Linked DNA regions of Sagittula stellata E-37. The protein of the gene in region 2 interacts with the protein of the main gene of each other region in a pairwise test. Links are inferred from orthologs where the notes say so. Each region holds a gene or a part of one and is shown on either strand. Other genes may lie near its edges. The genes, in order: ftsZ, ABFK29_RS17090 and ftsA.

Evidence for each region.
Region 1: the proteins of ABFK29_RS17090 (region 2) and ftsZ interact in binary tests that used the Escherichia coli proteins (3 or more experiments, as listed by UniProt). The link is inferred for Sagittula stellata E-37 from one-to-one orthologs.
Region 3: the proteins of ABFK29_RS17090 (region 2) and ftsA interact in binary tests that used the Escherichia coli proteins (3 or more experiments, as listed by UniProt). The link is inferred for Sagittula stellata E-37 from one-to-one orthologs.

What each region holds. Positions count from the first base shown.
Region 1 is NZ_CP155729.1:1,694,545-1,701,779, reverse strand. The notes cover bases 4,392-7,235. They hold ftsZ (cell division protein FtsZ), read right to left. Parts: upstream 6,712-7,235; coding sequence 5,071-6,711; downstream 4,392-5,070. Other genes in these bases: lpxC (UDP-3-O-acyl-N-acetylglucosamine deacetylase), read right to left, coding at 4,392-4,537. Also shown: ABFK29_RS08150 (TetR/AcrR family transcriptional regulator C-terminal domain-containing protein), read right to left, coding at 1-292; ABFK29_RS08145 (hypothetical protein), read left to right, coding at 381-758; DNA repair protein RecN, read right to left, coding at 832-2,484; ABFK29_RS08135 (outer membrane protein assembly factor BamD), read right to left, coding at 2,521-3,375; more of lpxC, read right to left, coding at 3,608-4,391. UniProt on the Escherichia coli protein: Essential cell division protein that forms a contractile ring structure (Z ring) at the future cell division site. The regulation of the ring assembly controls the timing and the location of cell division.
Region 2 is NZ_CP155729.1:3,591,301-3,598,674, reverse strand. Bases 4,392-7,374 are described here. They hold ABFK29_RS17090 (rod shape-determining protein), read right to left. Parts: upstream 6,415-7,374; coding sequence 5,368-6,414; downstream 4,392-5,367. Other genes in these bases: ABFK29_RS17080 (GcvT family protein), read left to right, coding at 7,229-7,374; ABFK29_RS17085 (hypothetical protein), read left to right, coding at 6,672-7,070; mreC (rod shape-determining protein MreC), read right to left, coding at 4,392-5,282. Outside these bases: ABFK29_RS17115 (2-hydroxyacid dehydrogenase), read right to left, coding at 1-277; rod shape-determining protein RodA, read right to left, coding at 359-1,498; mrdA (penicillin-binding protein 2), read right to left, coding at 1,878-3,794; ABFK29_RS17100 (hypothetical protein), read right to left, coding at 3,791-4,333; more of mreC, read right to left, coding at 4,335-4,391. UniProt on the Escherichia coli protein: Forms membrane-associated dynamic filaments that are essential for cell shape determination. Acts by regulating cell wall synthesis and cell elongation, and thus cell shape.
Region 3 is NZ_CP155729.1:1,689,870-1,695,216, reverse strand. Bases 1-2,808 are described here. They hold ftsA (cell division protein FtsA), read right to left. Parts: upstream 2,165-2,808; coding sequence 836-2,164; downstream 1-835. Other genes in these bases: ABFK29_RS08115 (cell division protein FtsQ/DivIB), read right to left, coding at 2,196-2,808; ftsZ (cell division protein FtsZ), read right to left, coding at 1-148. Also shown: more of ABFK29_RS08115, read right to left, coding at 2,809-3,095; ABFK29_RS08110 (D-alanine--D-alanine ligase), read right to left, coding at 3,083-3,997; murB (UDP-N-acetylmuramate dehydrogenase), read right to left, coding at 4,283-5,206. UniProt on the Escherichia coli protein: Essential cell division protein that assists in the assembly of the Z ring. May serve as the principal membrane anchor for the Z ring.

The DNA.
Region 1 (7,235 bases), 1.9 Mb from region 2 along the record:
GCGCCTCGGGCGACAGCAACATCTCCAACAGCGCCTCCCCCAACCGCTGCAATCCGTCGTCCCCGGCGGTCAACCCGTCCAGCCGGGTGAGCACACGGTCGGCATTGCGCGCGATCAGCATGGCGAACAGGCCCGTCTTGTCGCCGTACCAGCGATAGAGCGTCTCGTTCGACGCCTTCGCGCGCTTGGCCACGGCCAGCATAGACATGCCCTGCGCGCCCTTCTCCGCCAGCAGCGCATAGGCCGCGGCGGCGATCTGCGCTTCGCGCGCCTCCCTGTTTTCCGCCTTCATGCACGCCCCCGCAAAGTGTCTTGACGATAACCGTACACATGATTACGGAATTAAGCAAGCGTACACCAAATTACGGAAAGGACACGGCATGGCCGATACCGCCCCCACCCGCGCCGCGCTCGCCGCGCTGATCGCCATACACGGATTGATGCTCTTCGCGCTTTACACGCAGACGCCGCCGCATCCGCCGCTGGACACACCGCTTTTCGCTCTGGGACCTTTCCTGACGGCCACGCTGGCCGCGTGCGTCGCCGCATGGATCATGGCGGACCGGCCGCGCGGCGGCCCCGTCCTGCAGGTCGTGGCGGCGCTGCTCGCGCTGATCTCTCTCGGACCGCAAAAATACGTGGACCCGGCCTTCCCCGGCATCTGGCCGGCGGTGATCGCGGGGCAGATCGCCATAGCCACCTTGCTGGTGCAGGCCGCGCGGGCGTTCAGGATCGGGAAGGACAGCGCGCCCCGATGACCGGGGCGTGGCCGGGAGGGTGGGCCGCCGGGGACCGCAAGGGCCCCGGTCAGGGCGCGCCCGGAGGCCGCGCCTAGCCCGCCAGAAGCGACCGGGCGGCGGCACGCGCCGCGTCAGTGACCGTGTCGCCGGACAGCATCCGCGCCAGCTCCGTCTCGCGCGCGCCAGCGTCCAGCGCCACGACCTCCGACAGGGTCATGCCATCCTCGACCCGTTTCGCCACGCGCCAATGGTGCGCGCCAAGCGCCGCGACCTGCGGCGAATGCGTCACCACCAGCACCTGCCCGTCCTCCGCCAGCGCCTTGAGCCGCCGCCCCACGGCATCGGCGGTGGCCCCGCCCACGCCACGGTCGATCTCGTCGAAGATCATCGTCACGCCCTGCCCCGCCTGCACATGAAGCGCGACTTTCAAAGCCAGAAGAAACCGCGACAATTCCCCGCCCGAGGCGATCCGGTTCAACGCTCCCGCAGGCGCGCCCGGGTTGGTGGCCACGCGGAAGGTCACCGCGTCGCGCCCCTCCGGACCGGGCGTGGCCTCCGCCACCTCCGTTTCGAACACCGCGCGGCCCATCTTCAGCGGTTCAAGCTCTGCCGCCACCGCTGTGTCCAGCCGCCGGGCCGCATCGCGGCGCAGGGCGGTCAGCCGACCCGACGCATCGTCGAAACGCGCCTCCGCCTCGCGGATCGATTTGGTCCATTCGCCCAGCCGGGCCTCGCCCGCGTCCAGCGCTTCCAGCCGCTCCGACAAGGACGCGGCCAACCCCGGCAACTCGTCGGACATCACCTGATGTTTCCGCGCCAGCCCCCTGATCGCGAACAACCTTTCCTCGCAGGCTTCAAGCTCTGCCGGGTTGAAGTCCAGCGCGTCGAGGCACTCCGCGACACCGCGCGCCGCCTCGTCCAGTTCCGCCATGGCGCGGGCCAGCGCCTCGATCGGTGCGTCCAGCCGGCCCGACGCCTTGTCCGCCGCGCCGTCCAGCCAGCGCAGCGCGCTCGACATCGCGCCTTCCGCGCCCTCGTACCCCAAAGCCGCCGAGGCCTGCACGATGTCCTCGCGGATCTTCTCGGCAGCCTGCATCATCCGCCGCTGCGAATCCAGCGCCTCCTCTTCGCCCTCTTCGGGTGCGAGCGTCTCCAGTTCGGCCACCGAATGCCGCAGGAATCCCTCTTCGGCGCGCACCGCGTCCATCGCCTTCTGCGCGTCCGCCAGCCCCTTCCGGGCGGTGGCCAGGGCACGCCAGGCGTCGCGCACCTCGGCCTGCAGGTCCCCGGCCACGGCGTAGTCGTCCAGGATCGCGCGATGGCCCTTCGGATCCAGCAACCCCTTGTCGTCGTGCTGTCCGTGCAGCTCCACCAGCGTGTCCGACAGGCGCCGCAGCACGTCGCCCGACACCCGCCGGTCATTGGCCCAACCGGTCTTGCGCCCGTCCGCCGTGTTCACCCGCCGCAAAATCAGCTCGTCGCCCGCAGGCAGCCCCGCTTCCTCCAGCACGCCCCGCGCGGCATGGTCCGGTGCAAGGTCGAAGACCGCAACGACCTCTCCCTGCTCGGCGCCCGCGCGCACCAGCTCGGCGCGGCCACGCCAGCCCAGCACAAACCCCAAGGAATCCAGAAGGATCGACTTGCCTGCCCCGGTTTCACCGGTCAGCACGTTGAGACCCGGCTGGAAGTCGAGATCCAGCCGGTCGATGATCAGCATGTCGCGGATTTCAAGCGCCCGAAGCATGTCCAGCCGTAGGGTGGGTGTTCAGCCCACCATCCCTCAAAGCCACTGGCCGCGCACCATCTGGCGATAAACCTTGCCCAACCAGTTGTTGTCGAACGCGCGCGGTTCCAGCCCCTGCTTCGTGAGAAGCTGGTAGCTGTCCTCGTACCACTCGGTCGATTGGTAGTTGTAACCGAGGATCGCGGCGGCCGTCTGCGCCTCTTCGACAAGACCCAGCGACAGGTAGGCCTCAACCAACCGGTGCAGCGCCTCCGGCGTATGGGTCGTGGTCTGGAAGTCTTCCACCACCACACGGAACCGCGAAATCGCCGCGCCGAAGTGGTCGCGCTTCAGATAGTAGCGTCCGATCTCCATCTCCTTGCCCGCGAGGTGATCGAAGGCGAGGTCGAATTTCAGGATCGAGGAACGCGCGTATTCGCTGTCCGGATACCGTTCGATCACCGCCCGCAGCGCCTGCAACGCCTGGAACGTCAGGCCCTGGTCGCGGCCCACCAGTTCGATCTGGTCGTAATAGCTCAGCGCCAGAAGGTACTGTGCATAGGCCGCGTCGTCATCGGACGGGTAGAAATCGATGTAACGCTGCGCCGCGCCGCGCGCGTTCTCGTAGTCCTTGTTCTTGTGGTAAGAATAGGCCTGCATGATCAGCGCGCGCTTGGCCCAGTCAGAGTACGGATACAGGCGCTCGACCTCGCCGAAGTAGAAGGCGCCGTCCTCGTAGTCCTTGCGCGACATCTCGTATTCGCCGCGCTCGTAGATCTGCTTGGCCGTGTAGGTCTCCAGCGGCTGGCCGTCCGGCCCGACATCCTTGCGCTTGAGTTCGCCGCAGCCCGACAAAAGCAGAGCCGCTACGCTCACCCCGAACACCAAAGCCCGCGATCTGCCCCCTGTCATCACACCGTCCTTCGTTCTTCTCGAACCCTTTGCGCCCACTTGCATAAAGGCCCCGTTGCGCAGGGTCTAGCACAGAAAATCGGCGGGCAAAACGCCCTATTGGCCCCCGGCCTGTCAATCCATCGCAAGATATTGCCGGTCGGCACCAGAGCGTTCCACAACATGTGGAAAGCGCCGGTTTCAGCAACCGGCGCAATACACATATCTGTCATAACTCATGTGGATAAGCGGATCAGGCGACCGCGGGAATCTCGTCCTGGACCACACCTGCACCCGGCAGGGTTGCAGCGGTCGCCGTGTCGCACTCCACGATGCGCCAGGCATCGGCGTCTTCGAACAGCGCGTGCAGCAGCGCATTGGTCATGGCGTGACCGGCCTTGTGGCCTTCGTAAAGGCCAAGGATCGGCGCACCGGCCAGCGCCAGATCCCCCAGCGCATCCAGCATCTTGTGGCGCACGGCTTCATCGGCATGGCGGAAACCGCCGGGCGACAAGACCTTGTCGCCATCGACCACGACCGCGTTCTCGTAGGTGCCGCCAAGCGCCTTGCCCGCCTTCTGCATCGCGTCCACGTCGGAGGCGCGGCAGAAGGTGCGGCAATCGCTAAGTTCCCGCACGAACGTCCCGTTGGCCAGGTTCAGGCGTTTTTCCTGCACGCCAATGGCTCGGTCGGCAAAATCGATGCGGAACACCATGTCCAGCCCCTGCCCGGTCTTCGACGGCGACAGGCGCGCCCAGCCACCGTTCGTTTCCACGGTGACGGGCTTCAGGATCTCGATCGCGCGCACCGGGGCGCCTTGCACACGCAAGCCCGCGTCGAGGATGCCGCGCACGAACGGCACGCTCGACCCGTCGAGGATCGGCGCCTCGGGTCCGTCGATCTCGACCAGCGCGTTGTGCACGCCGCAGCCGGCCAGCGCCGCCATGACGTGTTCTACGGTCGATACGGACACACCGGCCCGGTTCTGGATCAGTGTGCACAGCGGAGAGCGCACGACCGCATCCCAGCGCGCCGGGATCATCGTGTCGCCAAGATCGACGTCGGTGCGTTTGAACCAGATGCCACGGTGCGCCACCGCCGGACGGATGGTCAGGCGGGCGGGCCGGCCGGAATGCAGGCCGATGCCGTCGAAGCTGATCGCTGAGCGGATGGTGGTTTGCACGTCGACTTCCCGAATTTGTGATGCGCACCGTCTGACAGGCGCGTCGTTGTTCAATGGGATAAAGCGCGGGTGGCCAAGGTCTCAAATCAAAGTTTGTAACCGAGTGAAACATCCCCCCGCCGCCCTAGGCGCCCCCCCGCCTCCGCGCATGGGCACCTCAGGCAACCCGTTGGAATACTTTAATAAACGCACCGTCCCTACCAGGGAAAAAACAGGCGCTATCCACAGCAATGTGACCGCATTTTTCCACCTTTGTGGCAAAAGCCGCGTGTTGCAGGACGACAAAGACAGGATGCGCCCCTCTGTTATCTCCCTGCAGGTCACCCGTGTCAGACCGACACGATTCCCCAAGCACCATCGGGGGAAGGCCATGAACGATCAGGGATTTAGGCGCCGTCCTTCGCGTTAACGCGCCCCTGTCGGGCCACCTGCCCGCCCACACAAAGGTAAAGGAAAAGGAAAGGCGCCCCCTGTTGCCAGAGGGCGCCGTCCACGAGGGTCTCGGGCAAGCCGAGGGTAGTAGCGTGTCCGCCTCAGTTCGCCTGACGGCGCAGGAAGGCCGGGATTTCGATACGGTCTTCTTCCGGATCCGCCTCGGGTGCCGGGGCCGGAGCGGGGCGCTGCGCCTGCATCGGCGGCTGGCGGCGCGCCGGCTGCGATTGCGGCTGAGCGGCCTCGGAGCCGTGCCCGGTCATGCGGCCGATCAACGAATTGACGCTGAAGCGCGGCTTGTCTTCCGATGCGTGCGCCGGGATGGCGCCGTGCTGGCGGACGGTTTCTTCGCGGGTCCGGGCAGCGGCCGCCTTCAGGCGATCCAGCGTGTCCGGGCTCGGCACGCCCGGGGCGGGCTTGCGCGGTGCGATGAAGTCGTTCGGATCGGCTTCGATGCTGTCGGGCTGCGGGCGGAAATCGGCAACCTGCGGCTGGTAGGCCGGCGGCGGCAGGCCGTCGTCCTGCGTCGCCGGAGCGGCCGGAGTCTGCGCCTCGTCCTCGAAGATGTCCTCCATCTCGTCCTGGGCCGCGGCGCGTTCCGCGTCCAGCTCGCCGAACAGCGGTGCCTGCACCGGCTGCGCGGCGGGTGCGGTCTTTGCGACAACAGGTTCCGGAGCGCGCTGCTGCGGTGCGGGGGCCGGTTCGGCCTCGGCTTCCTGCTGGCGCAGCGGCTGGGACAGCTTGCGGCGCGGCACCGGCATGTCGCCGACGTTGTCGGACGCGTCGATCCCGGTCGCCACGACGGACACGCGCATCAGGCCGCCCATGCCTTCGTCCAGCGTCGAGCCGACGATGATGTTGGCGTCCTGGTCCACTTCCTCGCGGATGCGGTTCGCCGCCTCGTCCAGCTCGAACAGGGTCAGGTCGGCACCGCCGGTGATGTTGATCAGCACGCCCTTGGCGCCTTTCAGGCTGATCTCGTCCAGCAGCGGGTTCGCTATAGCCTTCTCGGCCGCCTGGATTGCGCGATCTTCGCCCTCGGCCTCGCCGGTGCCCATCATCGCCTTGCCCATCTCGTCCATCACCGCGCGCACGTCGGCGAAGTCGAGGTTGATGAGACCCGGACGGACCATCAGGTCGGTCACGCCCTTGACGCCCTGATAGAGCACGTCGTCCGCCATCGAGAACGCTTCGGTGAAGGTCGTCTTCTCGTTGGCGAGCCGGAACAGGTTCTGGTTCGGAATGATGATCAGCGTGTCGACCATCTTCTGCAGCGTGTCGACGCCTTCCTCGGCCTGGCGCATCCGCTTGGCGCCTTCGAACTGGAAAGGTTTCGTGACCACACCGACGGTTAGCACGCCAAGTTCACGCGCTGCCTGAGCAATGATCGGCGCCGCACCCGTCCCGGTGCCGCCGCCCATGCCCGCCGTGATGAAGCACATGTGCGCGCCGGCGAGGTGATCCACGATCTGTTCGATCGACTCTTCGGCGGCCGCAGCGCCAACCGACGCCCGCGCCCCTGCGCCGAGACCCTCGGTCACTTTCACGCCCAGCTGGATGCGGCTCTGAGACATGCTCTGCTGCAGCGCCTGCGCGTCGGTGTTGGCCACCACGAAGTCCACGCCTTCGAGGTTCTTTTCGATCATGTTGTTGACGGCGTTGCCGCCTGCCCCGCCCACGCCGAAGACCGTGATGCGCGGCTTCAATTCATCCTGTCCGGGCATGGATAGGTTCAGTGCCATGGTGTCGTCCGCCTGTGTTCTTGTCGTGTGTGTCTTTTCGACCCGTCCAGGCACGTCGTCGGCCTGTTAGGGTTCAGTTTACTCACTGCAAGCCCGATCGTCACGCAAAAATCAGCAGATTCCCACCAAATATGCCACATTTCCGCCCAGTTTCCGCGAGTATTCGCCGAAAGCGCGATATCCAGTGGTCCGCCGCATCCTGGGCACAAGCACGACAAAGCCACCACCCGCGGGGCGGCGACTCGAATTCGGTGTTTCAAGGATCCTGCCCGATCCTCCTGCGGCGGTTCTCCCGCGCTTATGCACTGATTTGTTAACAGGACCGCGCGGCGGCGTCACGCGAAAAAACACGCCTGCGGCCAAAGAGCTCCGGCACCTGCGGAAACGCCTGGGCGCCGAGCCTGCCATCCGCTGATGCCCTGAAACTCCCGCGAGAAAATCCGGCTGTCGCCCGCTCGGGCGCGCGCCCGAGGCAACAGGGTTTTCGACGAAAATCCTCAACCCGCCGCCATCAACGGCGCCGT
Region 2 (7,374 bases):
CCTCTTCGTCGACCATGCGCGCCAGCGGCACCTTGAGCGTGGGGTTGCCCACGACCTGTTCGACCCCGGCCCACAGGTTCAGCACGGCTTTCAGGCGGGTGAAGGGCGTGAAGTCCTGCACCGAGGCGTTGGGCGCGTAGACGATATAGTCGACGGTGTCCGGGGCGAGATCGGTGGCGAGCGTACAGTCGAGGCCCTCGGCTTCGAGGGCGGCGCGCAGGAGATGTTCGTAGTCCTCCCACTTCTCGGAGCGGGCGGCGAAGAGGATGTTCGGCATGGATGACCTTTCGGAGGCGGGCGCGAACCCGGTTCGGTCAAGGTGAAGCAGGAAGCGGCGCCGGGGGCAACCCTAGGCACCTCAGCGCGGACGGTGGACGTGCGCGCTCTGGACCAGGCCGAAGGCGATCATCAGCACCAGCATCGCCGATCCGCCGTAAGAGACGAGCGGCAGGGGAACGCCCACGACCGGCGCGAGGCCCATGACCATCGACATGTTGACGGCGAAGAACAGGAAGAAGGTCATGCCGATCCCGAGGATCATCAGCGAGGAAAAGCGGTCGCGGTTCTGCAGGGCGGCGACGATGCAGAAGAACAGGATCAGTGCATAAAGAACGAGCAGGGAGATGCCGCCGACAAAGCCGAATTCCTCGGCCAGCGTGTTGAAGATGAAGTCGGTGTGCTTCTCCGGCAGGAAGTTCAGGCGGCTCTGCGTGCCCTGCATGAAGCCGCGCCCGGTCCAGCCGCCGGAGCCCATGGCGATCTTGGCCTGGGTGATGTGGTAGCCGGCCCCCAGCGGGTCGGAGGACGGGTCGAGGAAGGTGTCGATCCGCCGGAACTGGTAGTCCTTGAGCAACTGCCAGTCGGTGCCGCGGCTTTGAAACACCGCCCAGACGGCGCCGACACCGGCGGACAGCACGGTGGCGAAGTAGAGCCAGTGCACACCGGCGAGGAACATCATCAACGCCCCCGCGATCATCAGGAGCAGTGCCGTGCCGAGGTCGGGCTGGGTCAGCACCAGCGCTGTGGGCGCAAGGATGATGAAGATCGGGATCAGCACCCAGAGCGGCCGCGAGGTCTTCGACAGTGGCAGCCAGTCGTAGTAGGCGGCCAGCAGGACGACCATCGCGACCTTCATCAGCTCGGACGGCTGGAGGCGCATGAAGCCCAGGTCGATCCAGCGTTGCGCACCCATGCCGATGGCGCCGAAGAACTCGACCAGCAGCAGGAGGAAGAAGGCCAGCGCGTAGACGACCAGCGCCATGTTGCGCCAGAACCAGATGGGCACCATCGCCACGACGAACATGGCAGTAAGACCAAGAAGATAGCGCTTTGCCTGCGGTTCTGCCCAGGGACTCCAGGAACCGCCGGCGACGGAATAGAGCATCAGGAAACCGACACCTGCCACGGTCGACAGCAGGATCACGAGCGGCCAGTTCAGGTGCAGGATCTTGCGCCAGCCGCTGGGGACCGTTTTGACGTTGTATTCGAGATAGGTCACGCGCCGCGCCCTCCGGCAGCGAAGGCGGCGCAAAGCCCCGCCCTACGGGGTGTCGCGCCTGCGGCAGACCTGGCGACGACTTCAGGGGCCTGCGCCGTGTGCGAGGAGCTTGGCGTGGGGTGGGACCCGGTGGCGGTGCACCGGGCGGCATCGGTCAGGGTTCCGCAACGTGGCAGGTCCTGCGCGGCGGTGCTCCCGGTGGACAGGCCCCAATTGGACAGGCGCCGTGTAGATGGGCGCCGTGTAGATGGGCGCCGTGCGGATGGGCGCCCCGTTGCGAGCGGGCCTTGCGCGCCCGAAGGGCGCGCCGGTCGCCGCGCGTCAGCGCGGCGAAACACCTCGCCCGGAGCGGCGGTCGGCCATGTCCTGCAAACGGCGGTCATGCGCGGCTCGGCTCCTCGCTCTTGCGCGCGCGGCGTTGGGAGGAGAGCTTTTCCTGCTGGGTCTTGATGCGGCCGCGGTCCTTTGCCGGGTAGGCGTCTAGCGGCGGGTCCTCTCCGTAGAGCGCCTGGAGCGTCACGTCGCGGGCGATGGGCGCGGCGGTGCGCGAGCCGCCGACGCCGTGTTCCACCACCACCGAGACCGCGATCCGTGGATTGTCGAACGGAGCGAAGTTCACGAAGAGCGCGTGGTCGCGGTCCTCCCACGGGTCGGCCTCGGAGGTGATGCGCGACACGACCTGTGCGGTCCCGGTCTTGCCAGCCAGCCGCATGTTGTCGGCGATGATACGCGACGAATAGGCCGAACCGCGCCGGTTGTTGGATACGGCGAACATGCCGCGCTGCACCTGAAGCAGGTGGTTCGGGTTCAGCCCGAGGTCCGTCCCGCCGCGCCACGGCGTCTCGACCCCGTCGATGCTGCGCACGAGCCGGGGGGTGACCGACCGGCCGGTCGCCACGCGCGCGGCCATGACCGCCAGTTGCAGCGGCGACGTCAGCACGAAGCCCTGGCCGATCGCGGCGTTCACCGAATCGCCGATGACCCACTCCGCGCCGCGTTCGCGCACCTTCCACGCCTTGTCCGGCACGAGCCCGGAGGTCACGGCGGACATGGGAATGTCATGCGCCACGCCCAGCCCCAGACGGCGCGCCATGGCGGCGATGCGTTCGATCCCGACCTTCAGCGAGAGGTCGTAGTAGAACACGTCGCAGCTTTCGCGGAGCGATTGTTCGAGGTTCATGTGGCCGTGACCGCGGCGTTTCCAGCAGCGGAACGAGCGGGCGCCGACCTCGTAGTGGCCCGGGCAGTAGACCGTGTCGTCGGGCGCCAGCAGGCCCGCGTCCAGCGCGGCGAGCGCCGTGACCATCTTGAAGGTCGAACCGGGCGGATAGGCGTCCTGCACCGTCTTCGACGCCAGCGGCCTGTGGTCGTTGGTGTTCAGCGCGTCGAAATCGGTGTGCGAGATGCCGCGCACGAAGAGGTTCGGGTTGTAGGACGGGGCAGAGGCTATGGCCAGCACGTCGCCCTTTTCCAGATCGAGCACGACGACGGAGGCGCTTTCCTCGCCCAGGCGGGCCTGGATGTAGTCCTGCAGGTCGGTGTCCACGGTCAACTGGATGTCGGAGCCGCTTTCGCCTTCGCGCCGGTCGAGTTCGCGCATGACGCGGCCGACGGCGTTGACCTCCACCCGCTTGGCGCCAGCGGTGCCGCGCAGGTCCTGTTCGTGCCGGGTCTCGACACCGACCTTGCCGACCTGGAACCGCGGGATGCGCAGCAGCGGCGGCGGGTCCTCGTAGCGGGCCAGGTCGCGTTCGGAGACCGGGCCGACGTAGCCCGCGACATGGGCGAACAGCTCTTTCTGGGGATAGACGCGGGACAGGCCGACCTCTGTCGTGACGCCGGGCAGGGCGGGGGCGTTGACCGCCACGCGCGAGATGTCTTCCCAACTGACCCGCTCGGCGATGGTGACGGGGATGAAGGGCGGCGTGCGCTCCATCTCGGCCAGCGCGCGGTTGAGGTCGTTCTCGTCGAGTTCGACAAGCTGGCCCAGATGGGAGATCACGGTGGCGACGTCGCCCGCGTCCTCCCGCGTGAGGGTGATGCGGTAGGTCGGTTCGTTGTCGGCGATGACCACGCCGTTGCGGTCGAAGATCCGGCCGCGCGACGGCGGAATCAGCCGGATATTGATCCGGTTCTCTTCGGCCAGAAGGCGGAATTCGTCGGCCTGGTCGACCTGCATGTGGTGCATCCGCAGGCCGAGCGTGCTGACGAATCCAAGCTGCAGGCCGCCCAGAACGAGCCCGCGACGCGTGATGCGGCGGGCGGATTCGGCAGTTTCTTTCGGGCTTCGTCTCATAGGGTGCGTCCGGTGTGATCGAATTCGCCGGGGGCGGTGCGTCGGACGCCGAAGGCGAGGTAGGACACCGCGGCGACCAGCGGGTAGGCGAGGACTGTCATACCATATTGCATCAGGGTGAGCGAAAGCATACCCGGCGAAATGATCAAGATCGCGAGAGTAAGCCTGTAAAGGACGGTGATGGCCAGCAGCGTGGCGGCGGCAGCGGCCCATTCGGTGGCAAAGGTGTTCTCGCGCAGTTGCCGGGCGCGGTTCTTGAGGAATTCCGAAGCCAGCAGCATCAGCAGCGCCCAGAGGCCGGGGGGCCGCTGGAACACGAGATCGGCCAGCAGCATCACCCCCGCGATCGAAAGCGCGGGCACGTAGTCCGGGCGGCGCAGGCACCATGCGAAGGTCAGCGCGGTCAGGAAGTCCGGACCGGCGATTCGCTGCGGCAGCATCTGCAGCGGCAGGAGGTGCACGAAGATCAGGAGCAGCGCCAGCGCGGGGTAGAGCGCGCGCATGGTCCAGAGGCGGGTCGGGCTGTGTTTCTCGGCCATGTCAGCCGCCTTGCCGTGCGTCTTCGTCCGCCGCCGGTGCGCCGTCCTCAGCCGGGCTTTCTGCCGGGTCGGGTCCTGCGTCGGGCAGGTCCTCGGGCAGGATCAGGCCAGAGGGGGCGGACACCCGGCGCGCGCCGTGGTCGCGCAGCACGCGCAGGAACTCGAGGCGTTCGTAGTCCGCCGACAGACGCACGCGGAGGCGGCCGCCCGGGTCCTGCGCCACCTGTCCGATGAGCAGGCCGGGGGGGAAGACTTCGCCATCGCCGGAGGTCACGATCCGGTCGCCGGGGCGCACCAGGTCGGGGTTTTCGAGAAAGTCGATGGGCGGGGCAGCGGTGTTGTCGCCGGTGATCAGCGCGCGCTGGCCCGAGGGCTGGATCTCGGCCGGGATGCGGCTGGTGGCGTCCGTCAGCAGGATCACGCGCGAGGTGTTGCGCCCGACGCCGGAGATGCGCCCGACCACGCCGATGCCGTCCATGGTCGCCCAGCCGTCTACGATGCCATCGCGGGAGCCGACGTTGATCAGCACCGACTGCCGGAAGGGCGAGCCGCTGTCGGCCAGCACCACGGCGGTGATGTAGGTCAGGCGCGGGTCGAGGCGGACGTTGTTGAGGTCGCGCAGGCGGGCGTTCTCCTGTTCGAGCTGGAGCGCGGCCTCTTTCCACGCGGTCATCTGGCGAAGTTCGCGGCGCAGTTCCTCGTTCTGGTCGGAAAGGCGCTGGTAGCTCTGGAAGTCGCGCACCAGGCGGATGGTGCCGGTGACGGGGGCCATGGCCCAGTCCATGTTCGGCACCACGCGGTCGATGACCTGCGCGCGAAAGCGTTCGACGCGCGGGCTGTCGATCCGCCAGACAAGGAAGATGCCCGACAAAAGGAGGACGAGGATGATCAGCAGCAGCCGTTTGAGCGGTGCCGTGAAGTCGTCCGAGGATGTACGGTCACTGGCCATGTCTCAGAGTACCGAAGGCCGGAGGCGTGTCGCAAGGCATGAGCAGCGCACGATTTTTCCCGGGAAAAATCGCGGCCCCCACGGATCAGCTGTCGTAGTCGATGGCGTGGCGGAGCTGTTTTTCGTACTCCAGCGCCTTGCCGGTGCCGAGCGCCACGCAGTTCAGGGATTCGTCGGCGATCGACACGGCGAGGCCGGTCTGTTCGCGCAGCGCGAGGTCGAGGTCGCCCAGAAGCGCACCGCCCCCCGTCAGCATCACGCCACGGTCGACGATGTCGGCGGCAAGGTCCGGCGGCGTCGCTTCGAGCGCGGTCATCACCGCCTCGCAGATCGCCTGCACGGGTTCCGAAAGCGCCTCGGCCACCTGGGCCTGGGAAATCTCGGTTTCCTTCGGCACGCCGTTCAGCAGGTCGCGGCCACGGATCTGCATGCTGCTGCCGCGCCCGTCGTCGGGCATGCGCGCCGTGCCGATGGAGGTCTTGATCCGCTCGGCGGTGGATTCGCCGACGAGCAGGTTCTGCTGGCGGCGCAGGTAGTTGATGATCGCCTCGTCCATGCGGTCGCCGCCGACGCGCACCGAACGGGCGTAGACGATGTCGCCCAGGCTGAGGACGGCCACTTCGGTTGTGCCGCCGCCGATGTCGACGACCATGTTGCCGGTGGGATCGGTGATCGGCATGCCCGCGCCGATGGCCGCCGCGATGGGTTCGGCGATCAGGCCCGCCTTGCGCGCGCCCGCGCTCAGAACCGACTGGCGGATGGCGCGCTTTTCAACGGGCGTGGCACCGTGCGGCACGCAGACGATGATCTTCGGCTTCGAGAAGGTCGAGCGGCGGTGCACCTTGCGGATGAACTCCTTGATCATCGCCTCGGCCGTGTCGAAGTCGGCGATGACGCCTTCGCGCATCGGGCGGATCGCCTCGATGGAGCCGGGCGTGCGGCCCAGCATCAGCTTGGCGTCCTCGCCCACGGCGAGAACCTTCTTCACGCCGTCCTTGATATGATAGGCGACGACGGAGGGTTCCGACAGGACGACACCCTTCCCCTTGACGTAAACCAGCGTATTCGCGGTTCCGAGGTCGATGGCCATGTCCGAAGAAAACATGCCAAGGAGCCGATCCATGCCAAACATTCCTACTGCCTCGCTGCCCTCAGGCTTTGCATAACTGCGTGTCATTGCTCGATGGGTCCGCGACTCCGACTGGTGACGCGAACGTCGCCCTTATAGGCGCGGTGCAGCATGGGCGAAAGGGGGCCTCCGGCGTGAATCAGCGGGGAATCGCCGCAAGAGGGGCGCGGCGGTGGATAAGCCCGGCGCGATGCCGGCGTTGACACAAGCCGGTCCGCGCCGTTTCATTCGCGTTGTATTTCAGCAGCGAGGGATTTGGGATGATGCACATTTTTTGGGCGGTTTTGGCCGCGCTTTTCATGGCGCAGGGGGCGGCGGCGGACAGTTGTTGGGATCACAACGGATCGGTCATGCGCCTGACAGCGGCGGGGGCGCAGCGCACGTTCCTTTACGAGCGTCCGCGCACGGGCGTCGCGCGGGCCGGGGTCGGGACGGGAACATGGCTGTTTTCAGGGACAAAGACCGGCGATTGGTACAGTGGAACGGCGCGGGTCTTTTCCAGCCAGTGCGCGCCGCTTGAGTACCGCGTGGAAGGGCCGGTGCTGCAGAACCCGCTGCGGGTCGAGATGCGGGGCAGCCGCCAGATCCACGACAACTGCGTGCCGACCGGGCGCTGGACGGAGGACGTGCTGGTCTTTTCCTACCTCTACGGCTGCTAGTCCGGACCGCAGGCGGCGCGAAACGCGGGCGGCGTGTCGCTGTCTGCGCAGCCTGTCGGTTTTGCGCATCGACATGTCGGGTGGGCCGCGCGCCGGTTGCATGATCCGATAAAAAGGCGGGAAAGAATCCTTGCCCCGGACAGTGGAGTGCGCCCCCGATGAAGACCAATGTCAAAGCCCTAGTCGTCGGCGGTGGTGCCGTCGGCACCTCCATCGCCTACCACCTCGCCAAGGCGGGCTGGGACGATGTGATGCTGCTGGAGCGCGACGAGCTGACCTCCGGCTCTACCTGGCACGCCGCCGG
Region 3 (5,347 bases), 1.9 Mb from region 2 along the record:
CGTCGGTGTTGGCCACCACGAAGTCCACGCCTTCGAGGTTCTTTTCGATCATGTTGTTGACGGCGTTGCCGCCTGCCCCGCCCACGCCGAAGACCGTGATGCGCGGCTTCAATTCATCCTGTCCGGGCATGGATAGGTTCAGTGCCATGGTGTCGTCCGCCTGTGTTCTTGTCGTGTGTGTCTTTTCGACCCGTCCAGGCACGTCGTCGGCCTGTTAGGGTTCAGTTTACTCACTGCAAGCCCGATCGTCACGCAAAAATCAGCAGATTCCCACCAAATATGCCACATTTCCGCCCAGTTTCCGCGAGTATTCGCCGAAAGCGCGATATCCAGTGGTCCGCCGCATCCTGGGCACAAGCACGACAAAGCCACCACCCGCGGGGCGGCGACTCGAATTCGGTGTTTCAAGGATCCTGCCCGATCCTCCTGCGGCGGTTCTCCCGCGCTTATGCACTGATTTGTTAACAGGACCGCGCGGCGGCGTCACGCGAAAAAACACGCCTGCGGCCAAAGAGCTCCGGCACCTGCGGAAACGCCTGGGCGCCGAGCCTGCCATCCGCTGATGCCCTGAAACTCCCGCGAGAAAATCCGGCTGTCGCCCGCTCGGGCGCGCGCCCGAGGCAACAGGGTTTTCGACGAAAATCCTCAACCCGCCGCCATCAACGGCGCCGTGCCGGTGTCACGTTTCCTGACGGGAACATGACCTTCCGGACGTGACAGGATTTTTCGGAGAAAATCCGCGACCTGCCGCCAACAACGGCGCCGTGCCGGTGTCACATTTCCTGACGGAAACATGACTTTCCGGCCGTGACAGGATTTTTCGGAGAAAATCCTGTCACCAGTTGTCGCGGAACCATTGTACTGCGCGCTTGAAGGAGCGCGCCGGGTAGCGATCCACGGGGATCTCGAAATCCCACCATTCATCCTGCGGATGCGCCGCGAAGAGGCACAGGCCCACTGCCCCGGCAAAGCCCGGACCTGTCGCGGCCTGCGGCAGTCCATGGACCCGCAATGGACGGCCCAGACGCACCTGCTGGCGCAGGATCTTCGACGCCAGCCCGTCGAGCCCGGGGATCTGCGAGGCCGCGCCGGTCAGCACGATCTGCTGCGACGGCAGATGGTCGAACCCCGCCGCGTCCAGCCGCACCCGCACTTCCTCCAGAATCTCCTCGACCCGCGGGCGCATGATGCCGATCAGTTCGGCCCGGCTGACCGTCCGGCGGTCGTGTTCCCAGTCGCCGGTTTCGCCGCCGCACTCGATCATCTCGCGGTCGTCCATGCCCGTGGCCTCGACACCGCCGTAGAAGGTCTTGATCCGCTCGGCCGTCGCCATCGGCACCTGCAGACCCATCGAGATGTCCGAGGTCACGTGGTCCCCACCCATCCGCACGCTGTCGGAATAGATCATGTGCTTCTTGATGAAGATCGAAATGCCGGTCGTGCCGCCGCCCATGTCGATACAGGCCGAGCCCAGCTCCTGCTCGTCCTCCACCAGCGCCGCGATCCCCGAAACATAGGCCGAGGACGCAAGCCCGGCGAGTTCCAGGTCACAGCGCTTCACGCAATGCGCAAGGTTCTGGATCGCCTGCGCGTCGACCGTCAGCATGTGCATGTCGCAGGACAGCTCCGTGCCGATCTGACCGCGCGGATCGATCAGGCCGGATCGGTGGTCGAGCGCGAAGTTCACCGGCTGGGCGTGCAGCACCTCTCGGCCATGGCCGAAGTCCGGCACGTCGCAGGCCGACAGCACGCGCGCCACGTCCTGTTCGTCCACGGTGACGCCCATCACCTCCACCTGCCCGGCCAGCCCGTAGCTCCGCGGATCGGCGCCCGAGAAGGCCGCGATCACGTGGTCGACACGGATGCCCGCCATCTTCTGCGCCGCCTGCACCGCGGTGCGGATCGCGCGCTCGGTCTCGCCCATGGCGCTGATCTCGCCGAAACGGACCCCGCGCGACCGCGTCGTCGCGGCCCCGATCACCCGGAACCCGGACTGCCCGGCAAGCGGTCCGATGCCGTCGTCGCGCGTCTCCGTCCCGTCGAACCGCAGGACGAGGCAGGCGATCTTGGACGTGCCCACATCCAGGATGGCGATCACACCCCGCTGCATCGCCGCGCGACGCATGTTCCGCATCGCCCGCTGGGACTCGTACAGTTCGATCATTGCCCATCATCCTCCGAAATCAGCCGGAACATCATTGCTGGCCTGCCTCTATCAACTTGATACGCCACATCTCTTGTGTGGCATGTTCGGTCATGCGGATCGTCGGCCGCCGGGGCAGCCGCAGGTCCACCGCAACCAGATCGCGCGCCAGCAGGTCCACCTGCGGCGCCATGGCCATCGCGATCACCCGTTCGAAGGCCTGGACGGCCCCCTTGTCGGGCAACATGATCCGCTGGTCGCGATCGAGGACCACGTCCCAGCGCCGCGCGCCCATCCGCTCGAACCCGCGCAGCCGCTCCTTCAGCGGGCCCGCCACGGCCCAGAGCCGCAGCGCTTCGGGCACCGCCTCTTCCGCCGCCTCGCCCGCGATCACCGGCAGGTCCACATGCTCTGCTCGGGACGCCGCCGGTCCGACCGTCATGCCGGTCTCGTCCAGCATGACCAGCCCTTCGGGGCCGCGCCACAGCACCGCCGGGACGCGCTCGATCACGTCGATCTGCAGGACGCCGCCCTGCCTTATGCGCAGGTCGACCTTCCGGACCGCGTCCAGCGCGCCCGCCTTGAGCTGCATCTCGTCGAGATCCATGTCGAAGCTCGACATCGGCAGGTTCAGCGCCAGTTCCGCGCGGATCGCTTCGGCCACCGCGTCGGTCGCGCCGTCGATCGCCATCAGCTTCACCTGGAATTCCGGGCGGTTCTGCACCGCCGCCTGCACGTCCGCCACCATCAGGGTAAACGCCATGCGGTTCGCCTCGACCGAGAACCACGCCGTCACGCCGCCAAAGGCCAGCGCGAAGGGCAGAACCACCCGCAGCGAGAACCGGAACAGCGGCGTCAGCATCAGCCGCTCCAGCCGGTACTTCATCCGGCTCATGCGCGGGTCCAGCCGCGCCATCCCGGTGTCGGTCTCGGGCACGTTTATCTGTCGCATGAGGCGTCCTCCACCATCCACGCGCAGAACTGGCCAAAGCTCATGCCGACAAGCTGCCCGTGTTCCGGAGACAGCGACGTCGGCGTCATCCCCGGCTGGGTGTTCGTTTCAAGCAGCCGCAGCCCTGCCAGCTCCTGCGTGTCGTCCCAGCGGAAATCGGTACGCGACACGCCCCGGCAGCCAAGCGCCGCATGGGCGCGCAGCGCGTAGTCCAGACAGGCCTCGGTTATGTCCTGCGGCAGCTCCGCCGGACAGATGTGCCGCGACCCGCCCGCCTTGTACTTCGCGTCGTAGTCGTACCAGCCGTCGGTCAGGATCTCCGTCACGCCAAGCGCACGCCCGCCCATGACGGTCGCGGTCAGCTCCCGCCCCGGCACGAACTGCTCGACCATGACCACCTCGGGCATCGTCTCGTCCAGCACCGGCGGCCCGTTGGCCTCTTCGTGGACGAGGTAGACACCGACCGACGAACCCTCGTTGTAGGGCTTCACCACGTAGGGCGGCGCCATGACATGCGCGGCCATGACGTCGCTCTTTCTTGCGAGAGAGCTTTCCGCAACCGGGAGGCCGGCCGTCCGATAGGCCGCCTTGGTCTTTTCCTTGTCGATGGCCAGCGACGACGCCAGCACACCGGAATGCGTGTAGGGCAGCCGAAGCCACTCCAGCATTCCCTGGATGCAACCGTCCTCGCCCCAGCGCCCGTGCAATGCGTTGAAAACCACGTCCGGGGCGATCTCCTTCAGACGTTCGGCCACATCCGGCCCCGCGTCCAGTTCGATCACCTCGTACCCTTCGCCCCTCAGAGCGGCGGCACATTCCCGTCCGGAAACCAGCGAAACCTCGCGCTCCGCCGAGGGTCCGCCTTTGAGCACCGCCACTTTCGGGAGTGTCCTGCTCGACATCCCAAAACTGCCTTTTTCCCGGGGGTTCACCCCCATGTTTGTAATGCAACCTGCCTGTGGTCGCGCTCCGCCGGTCCGCTTTTATTGTCTCGACCGCCGGAAATGTCCGCCTTTGGCGTGGGCGCAACAGCCCCGCAAGTTCCGAGTGTAACGTCTTTGTTCGGGCTTGGAAAACTCTTTTTCACGGATACCGCATCACGATTCGGTCCCATGTTGCCGAAAAGGATGCGGCAAACTCCGCCCGCCCGGTACGATCTGCCCTGAAAGGCCCGAAAGGGTGCGGGATCAGCCCGGATCGCCGATCCGGATGACCTCCCAGACCAGCTCGATCCCCGACTGGTCGCGCACCTTGGCCCGCACGTCTTCGCCCAGCCCTTCAAGGTCCGCCGCCGTTGCACCGCCGGTGTTCACGAGGAAGTTCGAATGCTTCGGAGACATCTGCGCCCCACCCCGCGTGGCGCCCCGCATCCCGGCGTCGTCGATCACCTTCCACGCTTTCAACTCATGCGTGTCGTCCGCCCGCCCGGTCGAGGAAAACCCCGCCGGGTTGCGGAAGGTGCTGCCCGCCGAGCGGTCCTTGACCGGCTGGGTCGCGTCGCGCTTGGCCAGTTGCTCTTCCATACGCGCCTCCAGCACCTCCGGATCGCCCGCCGCACCTTCGAAGACCGCCTCGACCAGAACCCAGCCATCCGGCAGGTTGCTCGACCGGTAGCCAAAGGCCAGCGCGTCGGGCGACAGGCTCACAAGTTTGCCGTCCCGCGTGACGGCCCGCGCTTCGACCAGATGGTCGGCCACGTAGGACCCGTAGCATCCCGCATTCATCCGGACCGCGCCGCCGATGCTGCCGGGGATGGTGCGCAGGAAGGTCAGGTCGACCCCCGCCTGCGCCGCCCGCTTCGCCACATGCGCATCCAGCGCCGCCGCGCCGCAGGTTACCCGCGTGCCGTCGACCGATATGCCGTTGAAGCCCCGCCCCAGCCGGATCACCACCGCCCGCACCCCGCCGTCGCGCACGATCAGGTTCGACCCGACCCCCATCGGAAAGACCGGCACGTTGGGATCGAGCGCACCCAGGAACGCGCAAAGGTCGTCGTGGTCCGCCGGCTGGAAGAACCAGTCCGCGGGGCCGCCGACGCGCAGCCAGGTCAGATCGTTGAGGGGCCGGTCGGGCGTCAGCCGCCCCCGGGTTTCGGGCAGGGCATAAGTCATGACGACCTGCTACCGTCGGCGCGGCGCCTGTGCAACGGGGCTTGCAACCGGATGCGCGCACGGCGGGCAAATACCGGCCCATGGCCGCGACAAACCCGCCCGTTAACTAGATTTCCGGCGCGCAACACGCCCCGCCCGGCA